One region of the Streptomyces sp. NPDC001796 genome, then DNA from elsewhere that is predicted to be linked to it. Evidence: riboswitches for the same ligand, from Rfam matches in the RefSeq annotation. Region 1 holds a riboswitch; each other region holds the start of a gene.
The links. Region 1 has a riboswitch for thiamine pyrophosphate ahead of thiO (glycine oxidase ThiO). Riboswitches for the same ligand answer to the same signal wherever they lie in the genome.

Region 1 (7,831 bases):
CTCACGCCCCAAGGGTGTCATGTCGTCCCGGGCGCCCGGTCTTCGGCCGGCGGGCGGCTAGCGGATCTTGATCGTGATCGTCGACCCCTTCGGCGCCTTGTCCCCGCCCTTGACCGACTGGCTCTTGACCGTGTCCCCGAACAGGCCCAGCAGACCCCGGTCCTCCTCGACCTGGAAACCCGCCGTCTCGAGCGCCTTCTTGGCGTCGTCGACGTTCTGTCCCGTCACGTCCGGCACCTGGACCATCTCGGGGCCCTTGGAGAGCGTCAGCGTCACGGTGTCGCCCTGACCGGCCTGCCGCCCCGCGTCCGGCGACTGCTGGGCGACCTTTCCGGCGTCGTACTCCGAGGTGACCTGCGTGTCCGCGATCCTCACCCGCAGGCCCGCGTCCTGGAGCTGTGACGTGGCGTCGTCGATGGAGGCGCCCCTGACGTCGGGCACGTCCACCGGGCTGCCCTTGCTGACGGTGAGCGCGATCGCCGAACCGCCGTGCCGCTCGGTCCCCGCACCCGGGTCCGTGCCGATCACGGAGCCCTTGGGCACGTCCGCGCTGAACGCCTGGGTGACCATGCCCGGCACCAGGCCGTCCTTCTTCAGCCGGGCCTGCGCCTGGTCCAGCGGGTAGCCCTTCAGATCGGGCACCTGCACCGTCTCGGGACCGTCCGAGAGGGTCAGCGTCACCGCGTCGTGGGAGCGGATCCGCGCGCCCACCGCCGGATCGGTACTGATCACCGTGCCGCGCTTCACCGTGTCGCTGTAGGCGTGTCTGACCTGCCTGACCTCGAGACCGGCCGCCTTCAGCCGGGCCCGGGCGTCGGCCTCCGTCTTCGCCAGGAGCGGCGGGACCTTGGTGAACTGGCCCGAGTTGATGTACCAGACCCCCGTGCCGACACCGAACACCACCAGCACGGCGACGATCAGCGCGAGCAGCCCCCGCCGGGGCCGCGGCGAGCGCCGAGGCGGCTCGGGCGGCGGGGTCTGAAGCCGGCTCGTCCGGTTGAGGACGGCCTCACGGTCCTCGCCCACGGGGTGGGCCGGCAGCAGGCGGGGGATCACGCTCGTGCGGTCCTCGGCGTTGTCGTGATCCGCGGCGATGGCCCCCGGCGGCACGGCGTCCAGCTGCTCGTCGGTCAGCGCGCCACGGGCCTGAAGCACCTGACCCAGCAGAGCCACCGCGTCCGCCGGGCGCAGCTCCGGGTTGCGCGCGGTCGCCGACGCGACCAGGTCGTCGAGTTCGACGGACAGCCCGGGCACGGCAGCCGAGGGCGGGGGAACGTCCTCGTTCAGGTGCCGGTAGAGCACCTGGGCGGGCGAGTCGCCGTGGTGCGGCTTGGCGCCGGTCAGCATCTCGTGGAGGACGACCCCGCACGCGTACACGTCGACCCGCGGGTCGGCCGCGCCGTGCTCGATCTGCTCCGGGGCAAGGTAGGAGACGGTGCCGAGGACGGCGCCCGTGGTGTTGGTGACGGTGTCGACGGACCGGACGAGACCGAAATCGGCCACCTTGACCCGGCCGTCGTCGCCTATGAGGACGTTCTCCGGCTTCATGTCCCGGTGCACGAACCCGGCGCGGTGCGCGGCCCCCAGGGCGGCCAGCACCGGCTCCAGGATGTCCAGGGCCGCGCGGGGCTGCAGCGCCCCGCGCTCGCGCAGCACGTCGCGCAGGGTGCAGCCGGCGACGTACTCCATGGCGAGGTAGACGTACGACCCGTCGGCACCCTGATCGAAAGCCTGAACGACGTTCGGATGATCGAGACGGGCGACCGACTTCGCCTCGCGTATGAAGCGCTCGACGAACGAGCCGTCCGCCGCGAGCGTCGGGTGCATCACCTTCAGCGCGAGCACACGGTCCAGGCGGGTGTCCAGGGCCCGGTAGACCGTGGCCATCCCGCCGACCGCGATCCGTGCGTCGACGCGATAGCGGCCGTCGAGCACCTGCCCGACGAGAGGGTCCTGAAGGGTCGTATCCACGCTGGTGAGTCTACGAGGGCGCACTGTCACCCACCGTCCGCTGCGGGGATACCGGGGCCCTACTGCAGCCGACCTGTGACGCGGCCTCCTCCGGTCCGCTCAGAAGGCCGGCAGCTCCGGGTCCAGCCGCGCGACGCCCTCCATCGGCGACGACGCCTCCGCGAAGTGCCGGCGCGGGATACGGCCCGCCCGGCGGGCGAGCCGGCCGGCCTCCACCGCGTGCCGCATGGCCTCCGCCATCAGGACCGGCTCCTGCGCCCGGGTCACCGCCGAGGCGAGCATCACACCCGCGCACCCCAGCTCCATCGCCAGCGCCACGTCCGACGCCGTGCCCGCGCCCGCGTCCAGGATGACCGGCACGCGCGCGTGCTCCACGATCAGCTGGAAGTTGTGGGGGTTGCGGATGCCGAGCCCGGATCCGATCGGGGAGCCGAGCGGCATGATCGCGGCGCAGCCGACGTCCTCCAGCTTGCGGGCGAGAACGGGGTCGTCGTTCGTGTACGGCAGCACGGTGAAGCCGTCGTCCACCAGCGTCTCGGCCGCCTCCAGCAGTTCGACCGGGTCCGGCAGCAGGGTCCGCTCGTCGGCGATGACCTCCAGCTTGACCAGATCCGTGCCGAGGGCCTCGCGCGCGAGGCGGGCGGTGAGCACGGCCTCGCCCGCGGTGAAGCAGCCCGCGGTGTTCGGCAGCACCCGGATGCCCAGCTTGTCGAGCACGGACAGGACCGAGCCGTGCACCGAGGCGTCGACGCGCCGCATCGCGACCGTCGTCAGCTCCGTGCCGGACGCCACCAGCGCCCGCTCCAGCACATCCAGGCTCGGGGCACCCCCCGTGCCCATGATCAGCCGGGACGAGTAGGTGGTCCCACCGAGGACGAAGGGATCGTCAGCCATGGGTCAGCCTCCTTGGACGGCGGTGAGGACCTCGACGCGGTCTCCCTCGCTGAGGGACGTCGACGCCCACTGCGCGCGCGGGACGACGGTTTCGTTGACGGCGGCGGCCACGCCCGAGGGGGCGGCGGTCAGGCTCCGCACCACCGCGTCGAGCGCGACACCGGGGGTGACCTCGCGGGTCTCCCCGTTGACCGAGATGTTCATACGGGCTGCTCCGTGAGTGCGGCGGCGGTGAAACGCCGGGGCGTGAAGGGGCGGGCCTCCTCGGGAAGCTCACCGGTGGTCAGCACGTGCGCCATGACGTCACCGGTGACCGGGGTGAGCAGGACACCGTTGCGGTAGTGGCCGGTGGCCAGCAGCAGGCCGTCCAGCCCGGTGGGGCCGAGCAGCGGCGCGTTGTCCGGCGAGCCCGGGCGCAGACCCGCCCGCGTCTCGGTGAGCGGCAGCTCGGTGATCCCGGGCACCAGCTCGTGCGCGTCCCGCAGCAGCTCGTACACCCCGCCCGCGGTGACCGTGGTGTCCCAGCCAAGCTCCTCGCTGGTCGCGCCGACCACCAGCTCGCCGTTCTCACGCGGCACGAGGTAGATCGCGCCACCGCGGACGACGGCGCGCACCGTACGGCTCAGGAACGGCGCGTACCGCGCGGGCACGGTCAGCCGCAGCACCTGACCCTTCACGGGGCGTACGGGCGGCAGGACGTCGTCCGGGACGCCCGCGAGCCGCCCGCTGAGGCTGCCCGCGGCGAGGACGACCTGCCCGGCGGCGAGCTCGGTGCCGTCGGCGGTCCGTACCCCGCAGGCCCGCTCCCGCACCACCGTGAGCCGCTCGGCCCACACCCGGTGGAAGACCACCCCGGCGCGTTCACAGGCCGTCACCAGGGCCGCGGCGAGGCGGCGGGGGTCGATCTGGTGGTCGCCGTCGACCCTGAGCCCCCCGCGCACGCCCGGCGCGAGCATCGGCTCCAGACGGCGGCACTCCCGCCCGCTCAGCCACTCCGACTCCAGCCCCGAGCGCTGCTGCAGGGCGTGCAGTTCGCGCAGCTCGGCGCGGTCGTCGGCGTCGAGCGCCACGGCGAGCGTGCCGCAGCGGCGGTAGCCCAGGTCCCGGCCGGTGGCCTCGGTCAGTTCTGCGGCGAAGTCCGGGTAGCGGCGCGCGGAGGCGAGATTCAGGGCGAGCAGCGTCTGCTCGCCGTGGTGCAGCTCGGTGACGGCGGCCAGCATCCCGGCGGCCACCTGCGCGGCTCCGCCGCCCGGCTCCGGATCCACCACGGCGGTGGCGAACCCCCGCTGCGCCGCCCGCCAGGCGGTCACCAGACCGATGATCCCGCCCCCGATGACGAGGACGTCCGACACGGTCGACGGATCGCTCGATGTCGACGGTTCGTCCGGTGTACGCGACATGGGCGTCCAGCCCCTCCCTTCGCCGGCATGACCCGGATCAGGTTCGTACGGTCGGAGGCCGTCCCAGCCTCCCTCTCAGCCCGGTGCGCCCGGGCTCCCGCGAGTGCTTACGGTGGCAACCCTAGCCCGTGCCGTTCGGCTCGGTAAGACAGCCTCCCGCCCGGCCCGGGGGCTGTGCAGGACGTCACTCAGCACGCCCCCTGACTGACAATTCGTCAGTTGTCTATGGTGATCAGGTGAGCGAGCAGACGCAGGCACGGGGTGGTACGGCGCGGCGCGTCGTCGTCGTGGGCGCGGGCATGGCCGGGGTGCAGACCGCGGTCGCCCTGCGGGAACAGGGCTTCACCGGCGGCGTGACGCTGATCGGCGCGGAGCCGCACCAGCCGTACGACAGGCCGCCGCTGTCCAAGGCCGTGCTGCTCGGCAAGGCCGAGGGCTCCGCCTTCGACGTCGACTTCGAGGCGCTGGACATTGGGCTCGAACTGGGTCGCGAAGCGACCGGCCTGCGCCCCGGGGACCACGAGCTGGACACCGAGCGGGGCCCCGTCCCGTACGACGTCCTGGTCATCGCGACCGGGGCGGAGCCGATCCGGCTGCCGGGCGCGGAGGGCGTCCCCGGGGTGCATCTGCTGCGCACCCTGGACGACGCCGAGCGGCTGCGGCCGGTGCTCGCCCGTCAGCACGACATCGTGGTCGTCGGCGCCGGCTGGATCGGCGCCGAGTTCGCCACCGCCGCGCGCGAGGCGGGCTGCGCGGTGACCGTGGTGGAGGCCGCGGACCGGCCGCTCGCGGGGGCGCTGCCCGCGGAGGTGGCGGTGCCGATGACGGCCTGGTACGCGGACAGCGGTGCCGAGCTGCGCACACAAGCGCGCGTGGACCGCATCGAGCCGGGCGCGGTCGTGCTGGACGACGGCTCCCGGGTGCCGGCCGGGGCGGTGGTGGTGGGCATCGGAGCCCGGCCCGCCACCGCCTGGCTCGCCGGGTCCGGGATCGAGCTGGGCGTGCACGGCGAGGTGCTGGCCGACGACCATCTGCGCACCTCGGTGCCGGACGTGTACGCGGTCGGTGACTGCGCGTCCTTCCCGTCGGGCCGCTACGAGGAGCGCCTGCTCGTCCACCACTGGGACAACGCCCTCCAGGGTCCGCGCACGGTGGCCGCGAACATCATCGGCCAGACACCGGTGGCGTACGACCCGGTGCCGTATTTCTGGTCGGAGCAGTTCGGCCGGTTCGTCCAGTACGTGGGCCACCACGCGTCCGCCGACACGACGGTGTGGCGCGGCGATCCCGAGGGCGCGGCCTGGACGGTCTGCTGGCTGCGCGAGGGCCGCCTGGTGGCCCTGCTGGCCGTGGGCCGCCCCCGGGACCTGGCGCAGGGCCGCCGCCTGATCGAGTCGGGCACCCCCATGGACCCCGCACTGCTGTCGGACCCGTCCCGCCCGCTCAAGGAGGCCACGGCGTAGGGCGCAACCACCCTCTCCGCCTAACCCCGCCGGAGGCGCTCCGCTTCCGACTGTCAGTGCGGGATGGCACGCTTGATCCCGTGACCGAGATTGACGCAAAGATCGATGCTCTCGTCCCCGCCTGGCTCACCCTGCCCGACATCGCCGAAGCCCTCGGCGTGGAGGTGACCCGCGTGCGGCAGCTGGTCAAGGAGGGCCAGCTCATCGCCGTCCGCCGAGGCGAGAACAAGGCGCTGCACGTCCCCGCCGCCTTCATCGACGGGGACAAGGTGGTCAAGGGCCTGTCAGGCACCCTGACCCTGCTGCGGGACGACGGCTTCACGGTCGAAGAGATGATCGAGTGGCTCTTCACCCCCGACCCGACTCTGCCCGGCACCCCCGCGCAGGCTCTCAGCGAGAATCGCGGCACGGAGGTGAAGCGCCGCGCACAGGCGCTCGCCGTCTGATCGATCCGGCCTGATCGGACCGGACCCGACCGGAGCTGACCCGATCGGACCTGTTCCGGTCCGATCAGGCCGACACACAAGAAAAACCGTCCGAGGTACGGGCCGCGGGCCAGGGACACGCCCCGCCCCGGCCGACCGCGCCCCGCCGCGGCCCGTACGCCACCGACAACGGGGGGAACACCACCGTGCCCGACACCACCCGCACCGCCCGGCTCGCCGACGCCCGCGTCTATCTGTGCACGGACGCACGCAAGCGCCAGGGCGACCTCGCCGAGTTCCTCGACGCGGTCCTCGCCGGCGGCGTCGACATCGTGCAGCTGCGCGAGAAGGGCATGGAGGCCGCCGAGGAGCTGGAGCACCTCCAGGTCTTCGCCGAGGCCTGTGCCCGCCACGGCAAGCTCCTCGCGGTGAACGACCGCGCGGACGTCGCCCACGCCGCCCGCTCCGACGTCCTGCACCTCGGCCAGGGCGACCTCCCCGTCCCCGCGGCCCGCGCCGTCCTCGGCGACGACATCCTCATAGGCCGCTCCACCCACTCCGAGGCGGAGGCCGAGGCCGCCGCCGTCCAGGAGGGTGTGGACTACTTCTGCACCGGCCCCTGCTGGCCCACCCCCACCAAACCCGGCCGCCCCGCCCCGGGCCTCGGCCTGGTCCGTCACACCGCCGCGCTCGGCACCGGCCGCCCCTGGTTCGCCATCGGCGGCATCGACCTCGGCAACCTGGATCAGGTCCTCGAGGCCGGCGCCCGCCGCGTGGTGGTCGTCCGCGCGATCACGGAGGCGGACGACCCGGGCGCGGCGGCGGCCGAGTTCGCCAAGCGGCTGCGCGCCGCGTAGGAGCGCCCGGAGGCCGGTACTGCCCCGCGGTGTCCGATGGGTGGACAACAAGTCGACAATTCGGGCAAATCCCAGGCGTCCGGTTGGGGGACCGCCGAGCCCTGGCTAACCTGCGACTATGGCCCTCGGAACCGCATCCACGAGGACAGATCGCGCACGGACCGTGCGCGACATCCTCGCCACCGGCAAGACGACGTACTCCTTCGAGTTCTCGGCGCCGAAGACCCCCAAGGGCCAGCGGAACCTGTGGAGCGCGCTCCGAAGGGTCGAGGCGGTCGCCCCCGACTTCGTCTCCGTCACGTACGGCGCCGGCGGTTCCACCCGTGCGGGCACGGTCAAGGAGACCGAGCAGATCGTCGCCGACACGACGCTCACCCCGGTCGCCCACCTCACCGCGGTCAACCACTCCGTCGCCGAGCTGCGCAACATCATCGGCCAGTACGCCGACGCCGGGATCCGCAACATGCTCGCGGTGCGCGGCGACCCGCCCGGCGACCCCATGGGCGAGTGGGTGCCGCACCCCAGGGGCGTGACCTACGCGGCCGAACTCGTCCGGCTCATCAAGGAGTCGGGCGACTTCTGCGTGGGCGTCGCCGCCTTCCCGGAGATGCACCCGCGCTCCAGCGACTGGGACACCGACGTCGCACGCTTCGTCGACAAGTGCCGGGCCGGCGCCGACTACGCGATCACGCAGATGTTCTTCCAGCCGGAGTCGTACCTGCGCCTGCGCGACCGGGTCGTCGCGGCCGGCTGCGACACCCCCGTCATCCCCGAGGTCATGCCCGTGACCAGCGTGCGGATGCTGGAGCGGCTGCCCCAGC
Region 2 (7,831 bases), on a different contig from region 1:
CTGAGGGTGCTGGTGGTGTTCTCTCCGCCCGAGAGCTGAGGCGCGTCTAGGGGTTCCCTCAGGGGAGGAATCAGGGGAGGACAAGGGACGCGAGACGCCCGGCGCTCCCCTCGGCGGCCCTAGCATCGAGGGCAGGACATCGAGGAACCGCAAGCGCCGTCGCCGGACGGGACGCGGGCCCGAAGACGCACACAGACACCGAGAGACAAGGACAAGGGCGATGCGAGAGATCTTCGCGGGTTTGCCGTGGTGGGTGAAGTGGATCGCGGTGCCGGTCATCGCCCTGGTCGTCTTCGGCGGCGTGATCGCGTCCGTCATCGGCTTCGTGATCGGGCTGCTCTTCAAGGTGCTGCTCTTCGTCGCGCTGGTCGGCGGACTCATCTACGTCGTACGGAAGTTCATGTCGAGCTCCACATCCCGCGGAGACTGGTGAGCCGTCCGCGGCGCGCCAAGACGAAGGACGCTCCACGGGGAGGCGCTCTTGGGGGGCGGGGGCTCAGCGGTAACAGGGAACAGGACGTTCCCTCGGGGGAGGGAAGTTTTCCCGGCGGCGCCGTCGGATCCCGGTGACGGACCGTTAAAGTCCGGAACTCGCGCGCGGCAGCCCCCGCGCGCTGCGCACCCCCCTCTCGTGTCCCCGCACGGGAGGCCGCCCTCGCGCTCCGGGAGTGATCTTTGGCCACGGTTGGTACCGCATCCGCAGACTCAACCGCTCCGCCCGCACAGCGACGGACTTCACCGGCGGAGGCACACCCCCGACTCCCACCCGCACAAACGACCTCCACCACCCTCATCGGATCCGTACAGCGCGCGATGCGTCTGCTCGAGGCCGTCGCAGGACGCCCGTACGGAGCCACCGCCAAACAACTGGCCCGCGAGGTCGGCCTGGCGCTCCCCACGGCCTACCACCTGCTGCGCACCCTGACTCACGAGGGCTATCTGCGCCGCGAGAAGGGCCTGTTCTTCCTCGGTGAGGCGGCCGAGCGGCTGAGCGCCCGCGCAGCCCAGCAGAAACGTCGCAGCATGGTGGACGACGCGCTCGCACAATGGCGTGATTCCATCGGTGTCCCCGTCTACTACGCGGTCTATCGCGAGGGCGAGATCGACGTCCTGGGCGTCGCCGACACCCCCGGCAACCCGGCGGTGGAGGAGTGGGCCGACTTCCGGGAGACCGGGTACGCCCATGCGATCGGCCAGTGCCTGCTGTCCCAGCTCGACGACGAGGCCCGCCGAGACCACCTCGACCGCTACCCCGTTCGGGCGATCACGCCGTACACCGTCCATGACGAGCGCGTGTTCCTCCGGCGACTGGAGCGCCTGCAGCGCACGGAACCCGTGATCGAGCGTCAGGAGTACGCGCTCGGGACCGTCTGTGCCGCGATTCCCCTGACCGTGGGGTCGACGGCCGCCACGATGGCGATCTCCCTGCCGTCCTGTGAGGCCGATCGGCTGCTGCCGACGGCACGCCGGCTTCAGGAGGAGATCGGACGGATGCTCGGGACATTCGCCCTCTCTATCAGCATCTGAAAACTCACTCCTTGTGATCTGCCATGTACGTTCAGCAAACTTCCAGCAGGTGTCAGGGGATGTTTCCTGGCCAGTCCACGGCTACTGACGGGGTAGACGATGCGCGAGTCGGTACAGGCAGAGGTGATGATGAGCTTTCTCGTCTCGGAGGAGCTCTCGTTCCGCATTCCGGTGGAACTGTGTTACGAGACCTGTGATCCCTATGCCGTGCGGCTGACCTTCCACTTGCCCGGGGACGCTCCTGTGACCTGGGCGTTCGGGCGCGAGCTGCTGGTCGACGGAGTGGGCCGGCCATGCGGCGACGGAGATGTGCACATCGCGCCCGCCGAGCCGGACACCTTCGGCGATGTGCTGATCCGGCTCCAGGTGGGTGCAGACCGGGCGCTGTTCCGGTCCGGGGCGGTGCCGCTGGTCGCGTTCCTGGACCGTACGGACAAGCTGGTGCCGCTCGGTCAGGAGGGGTCCCTCGCCGACTTCGACGCGCATCTCGACGAGGCGCTGGACCGGATCCTGGCCGAGGAGCAGAGCGCGGGCTGAGGCCACGCTTCGGTGCCGTAACGGTTCCTCGGGGAGCCGTGCGGGGCGCGGTGGGTGCCGTAACGCTTCTGCGGTGCCTCCCCGCGGTTCGGGCGCCTCAGTGCCTGCGGCGCCGCCCGCGCCCACCGCGGGCCGGTGCGGCGGCCGGAGCGGCGGCCGGAACGGCGGACCGGCCGGAGCCGTCGGAGCGGTCGGCGGAGACCACCAGGGCGGCCAGTGCCGTGGTCACCGGCACCGAGGCGACCAGGCCGATCGAACCGACGAGCGTGCGCACGATCTCCTCCGCGACCAGCTCGCTGTCGGCAACGGTGACCACGCTGCTCTGCGCGATCGAGAACAGCAGCAACAGCGGCAGAGCGGCACCCGCGTACGCCAGGACGAGTGTGTTGACGACCGACGCGATGTGGTCGCGGCCGATGCGGATTCCCGCGCGGTACAGACCACGCCAGCCCATCGACGGGTTCGCTTCGTGGAGTTCCCAGACCGCCGAGGTCTGCGTCACCGTCACATCGTCGAGGACGCCGAGGGAGCCGATGATGACGCCGGCCAGCAGCAGGCCGCTCATGTCGATACCCGGGTACAGGCCGTGGATCAGGCCGGTGTTGTCGTCGGTGTTGCCGGTCAGCGCGGCCCAGCCGATGAACAGGGAGCCCAGCACACCGATCAGGGACAGGGAGATGAGCGTGCCGAGCACCGCCACCGAGGTGCGTGCCGAGAGGCCGTGGCACATGTAGAGGGCGATCAGCATGATGGCGCTGGACCCGACCACGGCCACGAGCAGGGGGTTCGAGCCCTGCAGGATCGCCGGCAGGATGAACAGGCTCAGCACCAGGAAGCTGACGGCCAGCGCGATGAGCGCCATCACACCGCGCATCCGGCCGACGACCACCACGGCGATGGCGAAGATGCCGGCCAGCAACGCCATGGGGACCTTGCGGTTCACATCCGCCACTGAGTACTGCAGGTCCCTGGGGGCGGACGGTTCGTACGCGACCACGACCTTCTCGCCCTGATGCAACTGCCGTGACTGGTCCGGCTGGACGATCTCCGTGAACGTCCGGCCCTGGTCCTTGCCCGTGTCGACGCGCACGGTCGCCTTCTTGCAGGTGCCGGTCGACTGCTGCTGGGCCGAGGAGCCCTCGGCCGTGGAAGTGTCACCGGTCGGGGTGTCACCCGAGGCGTTCACGGACTTGCAGTCCACCTCCACCACCCTGGTGACCGTGGCCTGCTGGGTCTGCCGGTCGAATCCCACGCCGGTGCGCTTGTGTGACGGCACTCCGCCGGGCCACAGCACGACCAGACCGACGACCACGGCTGCCGTGAAGGGAATGAGGATCGCGGCGATGACCCTGCGCAGGTGCAGCGACACGGGCGCCGCCGAGCCATGGCTGTGGCTGTGGCTGTGGCTGTGCGAGTGACCGTGCCCGCCGCGTGTTCCCTGCCCGTGCCCGCCGCTCGGTCCATGGCCATGTGCGTCACCCGGGCCGTGGCCGTGGGGCGGGTCGGGCGGTGGGTACGGGGGCGGATGCTGTGTCGTGGTCACCGAGGCATCATCGCAAGAAGGCGTGAGGCCCACTGTTCAGCTCGCGCAAAGAGACGCTAGCGTGGGGGGACCTTTGCACACGCGGGAGCTCGGAGCACCGGGCTGAGAGGGCGCTGACCTCCGTAGACGCGATGTTTCACGTGGAACATCGGCGGACGGAAACCGCTGCGTCGACCGCTGAACCTGTTACCGGGTAATGCCGGCGTAGGGAGTAGGTCTCATGACCAACAAGGACGTACGCACGCCTGCCTCCGTTCAGGGCGAACAGTCGCAGGAGGCTGGACAGTCCATCGGCTGGCACAAGGCGTACATCGAGGGCTCACGCCCCGACCTGCGGGTGCCGGTCCGTCGGGTGCACCTCACCAACGGGCAGTCGGTCACGCTGTACGACACCTCCGGCCCGTACACCGATCCACTGGTCCAGACCGACGTCCGCAGGGGCTTGCCCCCATTGCGGGAGAACTGGATCACCGCCCGCGGCGACACCGAGGAGTACGCGGGCCGTCCCGTCCGCCCCGAGGACGACGGCATCAAGCACACGTCGCCGCGGGGCGGACTGCGCAACCTCGACGCGGTGTTCCCGGGGCGCCCGCGTCAGCCTCGCCGCGGCCGCGACGGCAAAGCGGTGACGCAACTGGCGTACGCACGCCGTGGGGAGATCACGCCCGAGATGGAGTTCGTCGCCCTCCGGGAGAACGTGTCCCCGGAAGTGGTGCGCGAGGAGATCGCGGCAGGCCGTGCGGTCCTCCCGGCCAACGTCAACCACCCCGAGATCGAGCCGATGATCATCGGTAAGCGGTTCCTGGTGAAGGTCAACGCCAACATCGGCAACTCCGCCGTCACCTCGTCCATCGAGGAGGAGGTCGAGAAGATGACCTGGGCGACCCGCTGGGGCGCCGACACGGTCATGGATCTGTCTACCGGCCGCAACATCCACACCACGCGCGAGTGGGTGCTGCGCAACTCCCCCGTGCCGATCGGCACGGTGCCGCTCTATCAGGCCCTCGAGAAGGTCGACGGGAAGGCCGAGGAACTGACCTGGGAGATCTACAAGGACACGGTCATCGAGCAGGCCGAGCAGGGCGTGGACTACATGACGGTGCACGCGGGGGTGCGTCTGCCGTACGTACCGCTGACCGCGAACCGCAAGACCGGCATCGTCTCGCGTGGCGGCTCGATCATGGCGGCGTGGTGCCTCGCCCACCACAAGGAGTCGTTCCTGTACGAACACTTCGAAGAACTGTGCGAAATCCTCGCGGCCTACGACGTCACGTACTCGCTGGGCGACGGCCTCAGGCCCGGCTCCATCGCGGACGCCAACGACGAGGCACAGTTCGCGGAACTGCGCACGCTCGGGGAACTCGGCCGGATCGCCAGGCGTTTCAACGTACAGACCATGATCGAGGGCCCGGGACACGTCCCGATGCACAAGATCAAGGAGAACATCGACCTTCAGCAGGAGATCTGCGATGAAGCTCCGTTCTACACGCTCGGGCCGCTGACGACGGACATCGCGCCGGCGTACGACCACATCACCTCGGGCATCGGCGCCGCGATGATCGCCTGGTGGGGCACGGCCATGCTCTGCTACGTCACCCCCAAGGAGCACTTGGGCCTGCCCAACCGCGACGATGTCAAGACCGGTGTGATCACCTACAAGATCGCTGCCCATGCGGCCGACCTCGCCAAGGGCCATCCGGGTGCGCAGGCGTGGGACGACGCTCTGTCCGACGCGCGCTTCGAGTTCCGCTGGGAGGACCAGTTCAATCTGGCCCTCGACCCGGACACGGCCCGTGCCTTCCACGACGAGACCCTTCCGGCGGAGCCGGCCAAGACCGCGCACTTCTGCTCGATGTGCGGTCCGAAGTTCTGCTCGATGAAGATCTCCCAGGACATCCGCCGTGAGCACGGCGGCAACCGCGAGGAGATCGAGGAGGGCATGGCACAGAAGTCGAGGGAGTTCGCCGAGGCGGGAAACCGGGTGTACCTGCCGATCGCCGACTGATCTGGCAGTGCCCGCCGACGTCCCGTCATGCGGTGCCCACCGGCCTGCGTCGTCGCTGCGCGGGCCGGAGGGGCCGACTGACGCGGAGTGACCACGACATGGGCCCGCGCCTTTCGTGAGCGGGCCGGACGTCGGTGGGTCGGCCGGGGGCGGGGCCACTCCGGGGATGGTCCGGAGGTGGGCGCCCCCGCCTTGCGCACCTCGGTGGCGACCGGTCGCCGGCCGGGCCGGTCACTCCGGCGTGTGCTCCGGCCCGCCGAAGTCCGGGCTGGTGAAGTCGGGGCTGGTGAAGCTGGGGCGCGTACCGGCGGCCGGACCGCTGTCGGGGCTGCTGAACCCCGGACGGTCGTAGCCGAGGTGCGGGATGCGGCCGGCGGTCGCCTCCGGTGCCTTCCGGGTCATCGCGGCCGTGCCCGGGTCGCTGAGCGCCTCACGGAGGAACGGCAGGATGCCGCGCTCCAGCAGTGCCTCGTGCCAGGCATCCCTGGCCCGGGACACCTCCGTCGTCAACGTGCCCGACGCGTCCGCCCCTTGTGCCGAGGAGCTGTTGCGCAGGGCGGTGAGCAGCAGGCCGATCGCGGCGACCAGGATCGACGCCGCGGTCACCGCGCCGAAGACCCACCCGGTCGTCAGGAGCGTCCGGGCGAACGCCTGATCGGGATTGACCATCTTGAGGATGTACCCCACGAGCAGGAAGATCGCCGCTGCCGCACCCGCGAGGAAGGGGGCGAGGACCGCGATGACGGCACCGGTCCCGGCGCTCGCGGCGGCCTCTCCCACGGTGGCCGCGAGCCCCAGGGCGTCCAGGTCCGCCTCCGGGGAACCGGGGGTGCCGTCCTGGACGATCGGGGTGGACGGCGCCGGCCGGCGCAGTTCCTCGCGGACCATCACGTAGTGCTGGTACTCGGTGGCCGCCGCCGCGGTGATGAGGGCGGTGGCGTTCAGCGCCATGGTGCGCAACTGTTCGGGGTTCAGCCGCTGACCCACAGCGGACAGATCCGGGCGGTGTGGTGCGGAGCGCAGCGCCTCATCGAGGATCCGCTCGTAGTCCTGGCGGTCCTCGCTCAGCAGGTGCTGCGGAACGCTGTTCATGTGCATCCCCCGATGCTCCGTAGGGCTTGTGGCTCGGCATGCTGACGAGCCGTCGGGCAGAAACGGAGGGGAGCCTGCTACGGATAAGCCGATGGTAGAGCGGCGACGGCGCGCGGTGACAGGGGGTTTCCGGAAAATGGCCCCGGCCTGCGCTCCTGTGCGCGGTCCTCCGTCGGGGGATGTTTGTCCGGGGAACGCTCAGATATCCAAGGGAAGTTGCTGGACCAGCAGCTTTCCGGCCATGGTCACCCCGCCGTCCATCGCGATCGCCAGTCCGTCCGCGTAGACGTGCGGCCCCTCGACCACGGGGCCCGTGCCGTCCTCGCCGTCCTCCGAGCCGACTTCTCCGAGCAGGTAGGGAATGGGGCTGTGGCCGTGGACGATGCGCCTGCCGCCGTAGGTGTCCAGCAGGGACCGTACGGCGTCGGCGCCGCCCTCGTCACGGAAGGAGAAGCGCTTGGTGAACTTGCGGAAGAGGTCCCACACCTCGTCCGCGTCGTTACGGGTGAGCGTCTCGCGGATGGTGTCGTTGACCGCCTCGATGGAGTCACCGTAGTCGAGGTAGGCGGTGGTGTCCGAGTGGACCAGCAGGTGCCCGTCGACCTCCTCCACCGCGTCGAGGCGGGCCATCCACTGCAGGTGGTGGTCCTGCAGGCGGTCCATGTCGGTCTTCTGGCCGCCGTTGAGCAACCAGGCCGCCTGGAAGGTGGCGGTGCCCGCGCCGGAGTTCACCGGCGTGTCGCCGAACCGCTTGGCGCCGAGCAGCAGCAGCTCGTGGTTGCCCATGAGCGCCTTGCAGTAGCCGCCGGCCGCGGCCGCCTCAGCGGACAGCCGCATCACCAGATCGATGACGCCGATGCCGTCGGGCCCGCGGTCGGTGAAGTCGCCGAGGAACCACAGCCGCGCCGTGCCCGCGCACCAGCTCCCCTCGGCGTCGACGAGGCCCTTCTCCTGGAGCGCCGCCATGAGCTGGTCGAGATAGCCGTGCACGTCCCCGACGACGAACAGCGGACCGGGACCCTCCGCGGACTGCGGGGAGGGCACGGCCGTGGGAGCGACGTCCGCCTGGAGAGTGTCACCGCGGTTGACGACCGGGAGGTCCCGTTCGGTGGGCGTGTAGGCGTCGG
Region 3 (7,831 bases), on a different contig from region 1:
CAGCTCCAACCTCGCCGAGACCGGCGCCAGCTCCAACACGCCCATGATCGCCGGTATCGCCGGCGGCCTGGTCGTCATCGGTGGCGGCGCGGTGTTCTTCGGCATGCGCCGCCGCGGCAGCGCGTCGAAGAGCAACTGACGCATCCGCGCCCGTACGAACCGACGGCCCGCCCCTTCACCGGGGCGGGCCGTCGCGCGTGCCGCACATCAGGCCGGCTTGCGAACCATGAACACGTCCACCGAGTCCTCGGACTCCACTGTGAATCCGTGCCGCTCGTAGAGCCGCCGGGCGGGACTGCCCTGTAGCACGTTCAGCCGGACGAGGACACCGCTGCGGTCACACCGCTCCAGCAGCTCGCTCAGCACACCCGAACCGATACCGCCGCCCTGACGATGCGGGCCAGGTAGAAGTGCTCCAGCCAGTGGGCGTCCTCGGCCGGTCGCAGCGCCACGCAGCCGGCGAACGCACCGCCCGCCTCGATCACCCATGTGTGGGCCGGGTCGAATCCGTCCCGCAGCCGCTGCCGCACCCGCTGCTCGTCATACCGCCCGAGCCGTTCCAGATCCGCCCGCAGCACCACGGCACGCAACTCGGCCACTGCCTCGACGTCCGACACCGACGCCGGGCGAATATCCCAGTCCGCCATGATCGCCACCCTAGGTGGCGGACGCGCCGCCGAGCACCATGATTTCCGCTGCGTCGAACACGACCCCGACCTCGTCCCCGGGCTCCGGGGCCGACCGCAGCGGGCAGGCCGCCTCCAGTGCGGGTGCCCCCTCCGGTTGCAGGCGCACGGCGACGTGGGTGCCGCGGAAGGTGCGGGCGGTCACGGTGCAGCGCAGGCCCTCGGTGGCCGCCGTCAACCGTACGCCCGCCGGGCGGACCAGCAGGCTGCCGGGTCCCTGCGGGGAGCCTTCCGGGACCGGGAGCTTGCCCCACGGGGTGTCCGCTGCCTCGCCGGCGACGGTCGCCTCCACCACGTTGTCGAAACCGAGGAAACGCGCCACGAACTCGTTCGCGGGCCGCTGCCACACCTGAAGCGGCGTGCCCGACTGGGCGATCCGCCCGTCGCGCATCACCACGACCCGGTCGGCGAGCGCGAAGGCCTCGCCCTGGTCGTGGGTGACGGCGAGCACGGTGGTGCCCAAACGGCCGAACAGGTCGCGCAGTTCGATGACGAGTCGCTCGCGTAGCGACCGGTCGAGCTGGCCCAGCGGCTCGTCCAGCATCAGCAGCCGTGGCCTGGGCGCGAGGGCACGGGCGAGGGCGACCCGCTGCTGTTCGCCGCCGGACAGCTCCGACACCGCCCTGCGCGCGGCCCCCGGAAGCCCGACCAGGCCGAGCAACTCCGCCACCCGTGCCTCCCGTTCGGCCCGCGCGGTTTTGTGCATACGCAGCCCGAAGGCGACGTTCCCACCGACGTCCCGCTGCGGGAAGAGCTGGTGGTCCTGGAACATCAGGCCCACCCCGCGCCGGTGCGCGGGCACCCCGTCAAGGTCACGGCCGTCGAGGAACAGCCGCCCCGCGTCGAGGGGTTGCAGCCCGGCCACCGTTCGCAGCAGCGTCGACTTGCCGCTGCCGCTCGGCCCGAGCACGCACACGATCTCCTGCTCGGCGACCTCGAGGTCCACTCGGTCGAGCGCGGCCCACCCGTCGAAGCGCACGGTCGCGCCCTGCAGCGTGAGCATCGTCAGAACTCCCCCGTCCGATCGGTCCGCAGCCTCTCCAGGACGCCCAGCGCCACGGCGCACACCACCATCAGAATCGTCGACAGGGCCATCGCCTGCCCGTAGTTGAGGTCGCCGGGCCGGGCGAGCAGCCGCGCCACGGCCACCGGCAGCGTCGGGTTGTCGGGCCGCGCGATGAACACGGTCGCCCCGAACTCGCCCAGCGACACGGCGAACGCGAACCCGGCGGCGATCAGCAACGCCCGCCGTACGATCGGCAGATCGACCTCGCGCCACACCCGCCACGGCGACGCCCCGAGCACGGCGGCCGCCTCCCGCAGCCGTTCGTCCACGGCCCGCAGCACCGGCAGCATGGTGCGCACGACGAAGGGTGCGCCCACCAGCGCCTGCGCGAGCGGCACCAGGATCCAGGAGCCGCGCAGGTCCAGCGGCGGCTTGTCGAGCGCGATGAGGAAGCCGAAGCCGACGGTCACCGCGGACACGCCGAGCGGCAGCATCAGCAGCGCGTCGAAGCCCCGTACGAGCCGGCCGGCGTCCCTGCGGGCGAGGGCCGCGGCGGCGAGCGATCCGATCAGTACCGCGATGAGGGTGGCCGCGACGGCGTACTGGAGGGAGTTCACAATGGCGTCGACGGGCGGGACGAGGAAGGTGCTGTCATCGGTGCGGGTCAGTGCCTTGTAGTAGGCGAACCCGGGCGCGTCGAGCGAGCGCTGGACGAGGACGGCGAGCGGCAGGACGAGCAGGAGGGCGATGGTCGCGAGGACCGCGCCGAGCAGCGCCCACTGTGCGGTCCCGCGCGGCCTGCGCGCCGTGCGCGACGGGTCGACCAGCTTCAGCGCGCTCTCCCGGCGGCGCACCGTCCAGGAGTGCACCCCGAGGATCGCGCACACCGCGGCGAACTGGACGATCGTCAGCACGGCGGCGGTGGACAGGTCGAAGATCTCCGAGGTCTGCCGGTAGATCTCCACCTCGAGAGTGGAGAAGGTGGGGCCGCCGAGGATCTGCACCACGCCGAAGGAGGTGAAGGTGAACAGGAACACCATCAGCGCGGCGGCGGCCACCGCCGGCGCGAGCGCGGGCAGCGTCACCGTCCGCCAGGCCGTGAGCCGGGAGGCGCCGAGCACGCGCGCGGCCTCCTCCTGGCGGGGGTCGAGCTGCGCCCACAGTCCGCCGACCGTGCGGACGACGACGGCGTAGTTGAAGAAGACGTGGGCGAGCAGGATGGCCCACACGGTGGTGTCGAGCCGTACGCCCCACAGGTCGTCGAGGAGTCCGCCACGCCCTACCAGCGCCAGGAATGCGGTGCCGACGACCACCGTGGGCAGCACGAACGGGACGGTGACGACGGCGCGCAGCAGCTGCCTGCCCGGGAAGTCGTAGCGCGCGAAGACATACGCGCCGGGCAGCGCGATCAGCAGGGTGAGGGCGGTCGAGGCCAGCGCCTGCCAGGTCGTGAACCACAGCACGTGCCGGATGTCCGGCTGCGCGAGCACATCCACGACGCGCCCGAACCGCCACACCCCGTCCGCCTTCAGACCGCGTGCGACGATCGCGGCGACGGGGTAGGCGAAGAAGACCGCGAAGAACGCGACGGGCAGGGCCATCAGCCCCAGCCGCGTCGCGTCACCCCGCCTGCGTGGGGTCACTTCAGTACGAGCGACGTCCACGACTTGACCCACTGGTCACGGTTGGCGGCGATCTTCGTGGGGGCCATGGTCTCGGGGTCCTTGGCCGCGGGCCCGTACTCGGTGAACTCCGCGGGCACCTTCGCTCCCCCGACCACCGGGTAGACGAACATGTTGAGCGGCATGTCCTCCTGGAACCTCCTGCTGATCAGGAAGTCGAGGAACGCCTTGCCGCCCTTGGTGTTGTGCGCGTTGCTCAGCAGACCGGCGAACTCGATCTGGCGGAAGCAGGTGCCGGTGGCGACACCGGTCGGCGCGGTCTTGGGCCGGGGGTCGGCGTAGACGACCTCGGCGGGCGGCGAGGAGGCGTAGGAGACGACGAGCGGCCGGTCGCCCTTGGCCTTCTTTCCGCCGGCGGAGCCGGAGAACTCCTCGTTGTAGGCCTGCTCCCAGCCGTCGACCACCTTCACGCCGTTGGCCTTGAGCTTCTTCCAGTAGTCCGGCCACCCCCCGTCGCCGTACTTCGCGGCGGTGCCCAGCAGGAAGCCGAGGCCGGGTGAGGAGGTGGCGGCGTTCTCGGTGACGAGGAGGTTCTTGTACTCGGGCTTGACGAGGTCGTCGAAGGAGGCCGGCGGGGTCAGCTTGTGGTCGGCGAAGTACTTCTTGTCGTAGTTGACGCAGATGTCGCCGTAGTCGATGGGTGTGACCCGGTGCTTGTCCCCGTCCAGCCGGTACGGGGCACCGACCTGGTCGAGGCCCTTGGCCTCGTACGGCTGGAAAAGGCCGTTGTCCAGCGCCCTGGACAGCAGGGTGTTGTCGACGCCGAAGAAGACGTCGCCCTGCGGGTTGTCCTTGGTGAGGATCGCCTTGTTGACGGCCTGGCCCGCGTCGCCGTCCTTGAGGACCTTGACGGTGTAGCCGGACTCCTTCTCGAACGCCGCGATGACGCTCTTCGAGGCGGCCCACGAGTCGTGGCTGACGAGGGTCACGGTCTTGGAGTCGCCGCTGCCGTTCCCACTTCCGGAACCGGACGACCCGCACGCGGACAGCGTGACCATGCCCAGCCCGACGGCCACGGCCGCCCACTGCTTACCGGTGATGCTCAACTGGATTCCTCCTGGGGGTGACCAGGAAGAGACGCGGCCCTGCCCCGGACCTCCGAGGGTCCGGGGGCAGGGCGCAACAGCTCGAGTGAAGACCGAACTCCCTACCCAGAATGACCTGGGCGAGGTTCAGAGGGTCTGCGGTCGCTACCGCACTCTCAGCGCTGTGGCGCTCCCCTGTCGGAATATGAAGATGTACGTACTGACGGACCAGCCCTCAGACTACCGCTCGGTGGCGGCGAGCTGACCGCACGCCCCGTCGATCTCCTGACCCCGGGTGTCCCGGATCGTCACCGGCACACCGTGGGCGGCGATCGCCTCGACGAACGCCTTCTCGTCCTCGGGGCGGGAGGCGGTCCACTTGGAGCCGGGCGTCGGGTTCAGCGGGATCAGGTTGACGTGCACGGGCTTGCCCTTGAGCAGCCGGCCCAGCAGATCACCGCGCCAGGCCTGGTCGTTGATGTCCCGGATGAGGGCGTACTCGATGGACAGCCGGCGTCCGGACTTCTCGACGTAGTCGAACCCGGCGTCGAGGACCTCGCGCACCTTCCACCGCGTGTTGACGGGGACGAGGGTGTCGCGCAGCTCGTCGTCCGGGGCGTGCAGGGAGATGGCGAGACGGCACTTGAAGCCCTCGTCGGCGAACCGGTGGATGGCCGGCACCAGTCCCACGGTGGAGACGGTGATGCCGCGCTGCGAGAGGCCGAGCCCGTCCGGCGCGGGATCGGTGAGGGCCCGGATCGCACCCACGACGCGCTTGTAGTTGGCGAGGGGCTCGCCCATGCCCATGAAGACGATGTTGGACAGCCGCGCCGGGCCGCCGGGAATCTCGCCGTCGCGCAGCGCCCGCATGCCGTCCACGATCTGGTGCACGATCTCGGCGGTCGACAGGTTGCGGTCCAGGCCCGCCTGGCCGGTGGCGCAGAACGGGCAGTTCATGCCGCAACCCGCCTGCGAGCTGATGCACATGGTGACCCGGTCGGGGTAGCGCATCAGCACGGACTCGACGAGCGTGCCGTCGAACAGCCGCCACAGCGTCTTACGGGTGGTGCCCTGGTCCGTCGCCAGATGCCGGACGACCGTCATCAGCTCCGGGAGCAGCGCCTCCCGGAGCTTGCCACGGGAGGGCGCGGGAATGTCGGTCCACTGCTCCGGGTCGTGCGCGAACCGCGCGAAGTAGTGCTGCGAGAGCTGCTTGGCGCGGAACGGCTTCTCGCCGACCGCGACGACCGCCTCCTTGCGCTCGGCGGGCGAGAGATCAGCGAGATGCCGCGGCGGCGTCTTGGCTCCGCGCGGCGCGACGAAAGTGAGTTCTCCGGGCTTGGGCATGGTCCTCCCAGTGTCTCAGATCCACTGGAATGGCCCGCGGCCGAGGATTCACCGGGCCGCGAAGTCCGGTTCGGTCCCCCGTCGGCGCAGCCCGCGTGCTCCGTCAGGCGGTGGCGGTGGCGCGGATGGCCGCGATGTCGAACTGGAGGCGGACCTTCTCGCTCACCATGGCGCCGCCCTCGGCCAGCCTGGCGTTGTAGGTCAGGCCCCAGTCGGAACGGTTGATCGTGGTGGTGCCGTCGAAACCGACGCGCTCGTAACCGAACGGGTCCGTCACATGGCCGATGTAGGTGAGTTCCAGGTCGACGGGACGGGTGGTGTCCTTGATGGTGAGGTCACCTGTCATGCGGTAGACGTCCTCGCCCACGAGGCGCACAGCGGTGCTGGTGAAGATCATCCGTGGATAGGTCGCGGAGTCCAGGAAGTCGCGGCCGACCAGGTGCGCGTCGCGCTGCTCGACACCGGTGTCGACGCTGGCGGTGAACAGCGCTATGTCGGCACGGGAGCGGGCCGGGTCGCGGCCGTCGAAGTAGAGGCGGCTGTCGTACTGCGTGAAGGCGCCGCGCACCGTCGTCACCATGGCGTGCCGCACGGAGAACCCGATCCTGCTGTGCGCGGGGTCGATCATCCACTCGCCGGTGAGCGCCTGCAGAGCGGGATCAGGCAGAACGCCGACACCGCTGTGCGCCGGGGCGGCGGGCCTCGACGGGGCACCGGGGGCCACGGCTGCGGCGGGAGCCGTCGCGCGTCGGAGTGGAGAGCTGCGGCCGAAAAGATTCATGAAGCATGTAGTTATGTCAGGGCGACCGCGCCCGCAAGGCCTGGTCAGAAAACCCGACCCTTCATCGGCAGACCTTCACAGGTGAGCGCATCTGCCGGGTGTCGACGCGGCAGAGGGGCCCACCGCCACCTTGTGGACGACGAGCCCCTCGGCGAGGACAGCGCAGGTCAGGCCGACCCGACGAAGATCACCATCAGCAGCCACACCACCGGCGCCGTCGGCAGCAAGGAGTCGAGGCGGTCCATGATGCCCCCGTGGCCCGGCAGCAGCGTGCCCATGTCCTTGATGCCGAGGTCTCGTTTGATCATGGACTCGCCCAGGTCGCCGAGGGTGGCGCTGGCCGCGACCGCGAGCCCCAGCAGCAGGCCCTGCCACCAGGCACCGCCGTCGATCAGGAACTGCATGCACAGGGCGCCCGCGCCCATCGCGAAGGTGACCGCTCCCATGAGACCCTCTCGGGTCTTGCCGGGACTGATGCGCGGGGCCAGCTTGTGCCGGCCGAAGCGCCAGCCGATCGCGTACGCGCCCGTGTCACTGACGACCGTCAGGAGCAGGAAGGTCAGCACGCGCTGCGGGCCGTCGTCGGCGGTGAGCATCATGGCGACGAACGTGGCCAGGAACGGCACGTAGAAGGCTGCGAAGACGCCTGCCGTGACGTCCCGGAGGTAGCCGTCCGGCGGTTCCGTCATACGCCACACCAGGGCCGCGAGCGCGGTCAGCGCCATCGCCACCCAGGCTCCCTCGGCGCCCCGCACATACCCGGCGACGACCATCGCCGCGCCGCCGACCGCGAGCGGTACCAGCGGCGCCTTGATGCCCTTGCGTTCCTCCAGGCGCTTCGTCAACTCCCACAGGCCCACCACGACGGCGACCGCTATGACGCCGACGAACACGGCCTTGACGATGAACAACGAGGCGACGATCACGACGCCGAGCCCGACGCCGACCCCTATGGCCGCGCCCAGGTCACGGCCCGCACTCTTCTTCTGCGGTGCGGGTGCCGGCTGCGGGGCGTCGGGCATCGGTTCCGTATTCTGCGGCGCCGCCCACGGGGACGGCACCTGCGGCGTCTCGTCGCGGAACAAGGGGCCGCGTCGACGGGCGGCGACCCCCCGGTCGTCATCCTGGTCTCCGCCGGGCGCGGGTACCTCGGGCACGATGGGCATGGGGCGAGTCTGCTGGGCGTCATGCGCATCGTACGCGGGACCCGCCGGGCCGACGCCCTGGCCAGGCCCCTGTTCGGTGGGCCCCCAGTACCCGGCCTGTGGCGGCGTCCCCCAGGAAGAGTCGTTCATCAGACCTCG

Region 2: another riboswitch for thiamine pyrophosphate. It lies ahead of thiC (phosphomethylpyrimidine synthase ThiC); the one in region 1 lies ahead of thiO (glycine oxidase ThiO).
Region 3: another riboswitch for thiamine pyrophosphate. It lies ahead of ACFYZE_RS25335 (thiamine ABC transporter substrate binding subunit); the one in region 1 lies ahead of thiO (glycine oxidase ThiO).

Annotation. Positions count from the first base shown of each region.
Region 1 covers NZ_JBIAUC010000001.1:618,403-626,233, forward strand. Annotated here, with positions in the region: gene ACFYZE_RS02750 (deoxyribonuclease IV) at 1-5, opposite strand, end outside; gene pknB (Stk1 family PASTA domain-containing Ser/Thr kinase) at 58-1,971, opposite strand; gene ACFYZE_RS02760 (thiazole synthase) at 2,071-2,865, opposite strand; gene thiS (sulfur carrier protein ThiS) at 2,869-3,069, opposite strand; gene thiO (glycine oxidase ThiO) at 3,066-4,265, opposite strand; TPP riboswitch at 4,263-4,376, opposite strand; gene ACFYZE_RS02775 (NAD(P)/FAD-dependent oxidoreductase) at 4,502-5,728, shown strand; gene ACFYZE_RS02780 (Rv2175c family DNA-binding protein) at 5,809-6,174, shown strand; gene thiE (thiamine phosphate synthase) at 6,360-7,010, shown strand; gene metF (methylenetetrahydrofolate reductase [NAD(P)H]) at 7,129-7,831, shown strand, end outside.
Region 2 covers NZ_JBIAUC010000002.1:527,150-534,980, forward strand. Annotated here, with positions in the region: gene ACFYZE_RS05905 (cupin domain-containing protein) at 1-39, shown strand, start outside; gene ACFYZE_RS05910 (DUF5326 family protein) at 221-433, shown strand; gene ACFYZE_RS05915 (IclR family transcriptional regulator) at 676-1,527, shown strand; gene ACFYZE_RS05920 (SsgA family sporulation/cell division regulator) at 1,627-2,064, shown strand; gene ACFYZE_RS05925 (YibE/F family protein) at 2,162-3,607, opposite strand; TPP riboswitch at 3,679-3,835, shown strand; gene thiC (phosphomethylpyrimidine synthase ThiC) at 3,828-5,612, shown strand; gene ACFYZE_RS05935 (hypothetical protein) at 5,844-6,710, opposite strand; gene ACFYZE_RS05940 (metallophosphoesterase) at 6,903-7,831, opposite strand, start outside.
Region 3 covers NZ_JBIAUC010000014.1:44,485-52,315, reverse strand. Annotated here, with positions in the region: gene ACFYZE_RS25355 (LAETG motif-containing sortase-dependent surface protein) at 1-139, shown strand, start outside; partial or broken gene ACFYZE_RS25350 (GNAT family N-acetyltransferase) at 208-647, opposite strand; gene ACFYZE_RS25345 (ABC transporter ATP-binding protein) at 658-1,689, opposite strand; gene ACFYZE_RS25340 (ABC transporter permease) at 1,692-3,356, opposite strand; gene ACFYZE_RS25335 (thiamine ABC transporter substrate binding subunit) at 3,332-4,372, opposite strand; TPP riboswitch at 4,501-4,606, opposite strand; gene rlmN (23S rRNA (adenine(2503)-C(2))-methyltransferase RlmN) at 4,640-5,746, opposite strand; gene ACFYZE_RS25325 (YceI family protein) at 5,850-6,527, opposite strand; gene ACFYZE_RS25320 (phosphatidate cytidylyltransferase) at 6,695-7,822, opposite strand; gene frr (ribosome recycling factor) at 7,822-7,831, opposite strand, start outside.